Linked DNA regions of Synechococcus sp. PCC 7335. The protein of the gene in region 2 interacts with the protein of the main gene of each other region in a pairwise test. Links are inferred from orthologs where the notes say so. Each region holds a gene or a part of one and is shown on either strand. Other genes may lie near its edges.

Evidence for each region. Proteins that work in one complex are often made in the same cells at the same time.
Region 1: the proteins of rpe (region 2) and eno interact in binary tests that used the Escherichia coli proteins (3 or more experiments, as listed by UniProt). The link is inferred for Synechococcus sp. PCC 7335 from one-to-one orthologs.

Annotation. Positions count from the first base shown.
Region 1 is NZ_DS989904.1:151,014-153,989, forward strand. It holds eno (phosphopyruvate hydratase), read left to right. Parts: upstream 1-831; coding sequence 832-2,121; downstream 2,122-2,976. Other genes in the region: S7335_RS28695 (Uma2 family endonuclease), read left to right, coding at 1-183; gloA (lactoylglutathione lyase), read right to left, coding at 350-736; glgA (glycogen synthase GlgA), read right to left, coding at 2,271-2,976. UniProt on the Escherichia coli protein: Catalyzes the reversible conversion of 2-phosphoglycerate (2-PG) into phosphoenolpyruvate (PEP). It is essential for the degradation of carbohydrates via glycolysis.
Region 2 is NZ_DS989904.1:280,088-282,890, reverse strand. It holds rpe (ribulose-phosphate 3-epimerase), read right to left. Parts: upstream 1,852-2,803; coding sequence 1,150-1,851; downstream 1-1,149. Other genes in the region: S7335_RS01185 (S8 family serine peptidase), read left to right, coding at 2,281-2,803; S7335_RS01205 (J domain-containing protein), read right to left, coding at 1-687. UniProt on the Escherichia coli protein: Catalyzes the reversible epimerization of D-ribulose 5-phosphate to D-xylulose 5-phosphate.

The sequences.
Region 1 (2,976 bases), 130 kb from region 2 along the record:
GTAGTCTCAGATATCTCCGTTTTTACACGGGAGCATCTTCCCATTGATGAAAACGGAGAAATTGCAAACGTATTTGAAATAGCACCGGACTGGATAATTGAGATCCTATCGCCAGGGCAACGCTACGCAAAAGTGATAAAGAAGATTCAGTGCTGCTTGCGACACGGTACTGGCATGGGCTGACTCATCGGACCCCAACGATAGAGCCGTTTTGATTCACCGACCTCACAAAGAAGTTCAGGTCATCCTGATCGATGAACATAATACCGTTCTGCCCATACCAGATTTTATGGGCGAGCTATCCTACCCCATTGAAGATTTGTTCAACTTGCTGAAAGCCTAGATATCGCTAACTCCGCCCCTCAATCAGCTCAATCTTGTAACCGTCGGGATCGGTTACAAAGGCGATCACTGTTTTGCCATGCTTCATTGGGCCAGGTTCGCGAGTAACGTTGCCGCCCTGCTGCTTGATCGCTTCGCAGGTCCCATAGATGTCATCGACCCCTAACGCAACATGGCCATAGCCAGTACCCAAATCATAGCTATCGGTCTCCCAGTTGTGAGTTAGCTCTAGGACGGTGTGCTCTGATTCATCGCCGTAGCCAACGAAAGCATTGGTAAACTTACCGCCTGGATAGTCTTTCTGACGGAGAAGCTTCATCCCTAGTACATCACAGTAAAAGGCAATGGATTTCTCTAGATTGCCGACTCGGAGCATGGTGTGTAGCATACGCATTGTAGTTGACCTCTTGTTGTGCCCAAAAGTTGATAGAGTCTATAGAGTTTATTTTGACGGAAATCGAACATCTTATACATAGTAGGCGCAGCAGAATGATAGATTCCCTCGATACAGCCATTGAAGCTATTCAGGCGAGAGAGATTTTAGATTCTAGAGGTCGGCCCACAATCGAGGCCGAAATCTACCTCAGTGGCGGAGCATTTGGTATTGCTCAAGTCCCGAGCGGGGCTTCAACAGGGAGCTTTGAGGCGCACGAGCTGCGCGATGGTGATAAAAGTCGCTATGGCGGCAAAGGTGTGATCCAAGCAGTGGAGAATGTCAACGATGCGATCGCCCGTGAGCTGATGGGAGCCAACGCGCTCAACCAGATCGAAATTGATCGCATGATGATTGCCCTAGACGATACCTCCAATAAGAAGAAGCTCGGCGCGAACGCCATTCTTGCCGTTTCTCTTGCCACTGCCCACGCTGCTGCCGCTGCCCAGGCTATGCCTCTCTACCGCTACATAGGTGGACCCTTAGCAAACGTCTTACCCATCCCAATGATGAACGTCATCAACGGCGGCGAACATGCCAGCAATAACGTTGATATTCAAGAATTCATGATTATGCCCGTTGGGGCTAGCAGCTTTCGCGAAGCGCTGCGTTGGGGTGCAGAGATCTTTGCCCAGCTCAGTAAAGTTCTAGATGCCAAAGGGCTGCTAACAGGCGTTGGCGACGAAGGGGGATTTGCACCTAACTTGAGCTCGAATCAAGAAGCCCTTGACCTGTTGATGTCCGCTATTTCTGAAGCGGGCTATACTCCCGGAGAGCAAGTCGCCCTGGCGCTAGACGTTGCTGCGAGTGAACTGTATGAGAACGGTGAGTACACCTACGATGGTGCTGCTCACTCTCCTGTTGAAATGATCAGCTACCTAGAAAGTCTTGCTAGTAACTATCCGATCGTCTCAATCGAAGATGGTCTGCACGAAGATGACTGGGAGAGCTGGGAAACACTCACCGAGCGCATTGGCAGCAAAGTTCAGCTAGTTGGCGATGACCTGTTTGTCACTAACCCAACTCGTTTGCAAAAGGGTATTGACCAAGCCTCCGCGAATGCCCTGCTAGTTAAGCTCAATCAAATCGGCACGTTAACAGAGACACTAGAAGCTATCGATCTAGCCAAACGAAACCAGTTCAACTGTGTAATTAGCCACCGCTCTGGTGAGACCGAAGACACAACGATTGCAGATCTAGCAGTAGCCACTCGCGCGGGACAAATCAAAACTGGGTCGCTGTGTCGAAGTGAACGCGTAGCTAAATACAACCAGCTACTACGAATCGAGGACGAGCTTGGCGATCAGGCCGTCTACGCTGGCACGACGGGTATGGGGCCAAGATGAGATTGAACTCTGCGCCAAGATGCCACAGCCCCAATCTTGTAACTCTTATAGGAGATAATTTGCCTTAGCTACGTGTTTTGAGAAGATCCAATTGGGGCGATCGCTTCAATCTCCTAGCCTGTTAGGCAAGCCTGCGGCTTGCCTAGGTCTCATGCTCGAATAAACTCATACGCTTTTAGATAGTGCTCGCATGGCTTCTTCCAAGAATAGTCACAGCGCATTCCCTGCTTTGCCAACTTTTCAAACAGAGCCGGCTCATTTCGATACAAGTCAAAAGCTCTTCCTAAGGCCGACTCTAGAGCAATGCTGTCATTCTCATAGAAAACAAAACCATTGCGCTCTTCCTTTGGTCGCTCGTCATAATCCCAGTCAGAAACAGTATTTACTAGCCCGCCTACACCGCGCACTACAGGCACCGTACCGTATTTCAAGCTAATGATTTGCGTTAGGCCACAGGGCTCATAATTGCTGGGCACGATAATAATGTCTGCTGCTGCATAGATCAGATGGGCTAGCTCTTCATAGAAGCCAATTTCCAGATGACAGTCTACATTGTCATTCAAAAAGTGTTTCTCGTGCCAGAACCAGTCGTTGATTGCTTGTTCGGTTGCAGAACCTAGCATGACAAACTGTGCGCTCTGCTCTAGGCAGTAATAGAGCGCATGGTGCACCTGGTGCATTCCCTTCTGCTGATCTAGTCGACCAATAAAAGCAACAATGGGCTTATCATAGGCCGCTAACAACAACTTCTCTCTTAGTGCCTTTTTAACCAAAGTCTTGTTTTCAAAATCTTCGACAGAGTAGTTCACCGGAATCTTGCTATCGACTTCCGGGTTCCAAATTGTGTAGTCAACT
Region 2 (2,803 bases):
CTTTGCCTCCTTGCGCAACCCGGCTGAGATGCGAAACAGCTCTTGCCCTGTATGTAAATAGTGCTCGTCATAGGTATAGGTAAATCGCTCTATCTCTTCTATACCGTCTTCTAGCTGATTCAAGCAGTAATACATATTTGCCGCTGCTCCTGCTACACCCGCTGGGTTAGGCATCGATTTGAAGGCTGTTTGAGCCTTTTCTAGATTCTCTCGGCAAGTCTCCACATAGGTTTGAAAAGCTTCCATTAGCTCATCGTCAAAGGGGTCCGCAGAGAGCGATCGCACTTCTGCTTTCAAAGGCTTAATAATCTTGTCAATTAGCCGATCGGTTGGGTTGAAAACGTGACGAAGCCACTGTTCAATTGTCGCCGAGTCTACGCGAGTTGTTTTTCGCTTTCGATACTGATTTTGAGACTCTACCGTCCTAGAAGTCCGCTCTCGCTGCTTGGACTTTGCGACTAGCTGCCGTTCCACGTCGTACTGCTGGCGCGCATCAACATCGCCTAATACCTCATAAGCTGCATTCACCAATGCAATCTTTTCGTTAGTTGCCCCTCGGTTTTGACTATCGGGGTGGAACTGCTTAGCTAGCTGGCGATACGCTTGTTTTACCTGAGTCTGACTCGCACTTTCAGTGATACCCAGGGTTTTGTAGTGATTAATATTGGCGCGCGTTAGATCTCTCATAGGCGACATTTTAACCTGTACGCCGTTCTTAATGCTGTTCTCAATCGGGTCTTCTCCGCTTCAGCACGCTCACTATCAGCCCTTTAGCAGACATTCATACTTTGAAAGAGTGGCCCTCCCATCTAGGCGCATCGTGTGATACATTTTATAGGCTGCAGCGCGAGGGTCAGTGCCCGAGTGGTTAATGGGGGTGGACTGTAAATCCACTAGCTATGCTTACGCTGGTTCGAATCCAGCCTGGCCCACCACCTCGTTATAGTGGTTTGTTGTAGTGTTTTTATGTAGTGATGCCCATGTGGCTCAGTGGTAGAGCACACCCTTGGTAAGGGTGAGGTCACGAGTTCAATCCTCGTCATGGGCTTTATCGGAAAACTTAGAATCTAAAAAGCCCTGCCTTCTCTATAGAGAAAGCAGGGCTTTTTATCCACAAGGCCATTCTACGAAAGGTCTGGTAAACGGTGCTTAGACAGCAGCCAGCTCAGGACGGCGGCTATTGCGAATGCTTTCAATCGCCTCAGCATAGTCATCTGCTTTGAAGACAGCTGAGCCGGCAACGATCGCGTTCGCACCAGCTTCAAGCACTTGCCAAGTGTTGTGACTCTTCAATCCACCGTCTACTTCGATCCAAGGGTCGAGGCCACGCTCATCGCACATAGCTCTTAGCTTTTGAACCTTAGAAACCATGCCTGGAATAAAGCTCTGGCCACCGAAGCCAGGGTTTACACTCATGATCAAGATTAAGTCGCATAGCTCTAGGCTGTACTCAATCATATCCAGGTTAGTTCCAGGGTTCAAAACGACGCCTGCTTGCTTACCTAATTCCTTGATCTGACCGAGCGTTCGGTGCAGGTGGGGTGAGGCGTTGTGCTCGCAGTGAACGGAGATAATATCTGCGCCTGCTTTGGCAAAGTCTTCTACATACTTCTCGGGTTCAACAATCATCAGGTGAACATCGAGGGGCTTTTCTGTATGGGGGCGAACCGCATCCACAATCATTGGGCCAATAGTGATGTTAGGCACAAAGCGACCGTCCATGACATCAACATGAATCCAGTCTGCACCAGCTTTGTCGACTGCACGGATTTCTTCGCCTAGGCGACTGAAATCCGCAGACAAAATCGATGGTGAAATGACAACGGGTTTATCAGATTGAGTTCTTGCCATAGGGAACAGCCTCCTAAGAAGTGAATGTTTGATATAGATGAGGATCTATCTTCGGCTGTAGCTATTGTAACAAAACATTTCGCTTCACCGATAGTTTAACGGTAGTTGATTCTGCTATTTTGAGCCGATAGGCGATCGCATCTTCACCTTAAAGTGACATTTCTGGTACACACAGTCTAAAGGTCCATCATCAAAATTAAGCTAAAGTTGCTCTATGACGCTCGGATAAAGTGCCACGTGTTGTAGGTAACTTCGTACAAACCGATGGGCTTGGATGACTGGTTTGAATGACTAAAGCTGTATGCAATAGTCTTGTGTGTATCCTCGAAGGTACTACTCCATGAGGGTGAACCCTTCCTCATGAAGTCATGCATCCGCGCGCTGCAATCATCACGCCGAAATGTTCACTTTCTATAAACCTGACACAATATGACCTCGGATAAAGTAGCAAATTCGAACGATAACCTTAAACGTCGTTTCGGCTCGCGTCTTAGTGGACTGGGGTTGAGTTTGAGTGCTTTAATTGCGGGTGTTCCGGCGCTGGCGTTGTCTTCGTCTGTGGGGAGTGACGGCATTGATGCCCGCCGTTTGCAAGCAGCACCCTATAACCTGACCGGTCGTAAGATTGCGATTGGCCAAGTAGAAATCGGTCGACCTAGCCAGTTCGGAATTGACAAAATCGCAGTTGAAAATTCTACTGTGAGGGTAGCAAGAGTGTTTGAGCTAGACGGGCCTGCGATCGCAGATGAATCCATTGATGGTCATGCGGCCAACGTTGCTAGCGTCATGATCAGTCAAGACAAGACTTTTAAAGGGGTCGCTCCTAATGCCGTTTTGTACTCAGATGCTATCGGGACGCTAACAGAATTCATCGGCCAAAACGAAGAATGCTTGGCTTCCCAGCACATCGCTCTTCAAAACAGTGGCGATGTCCGGGCGATGAACTTTAGCT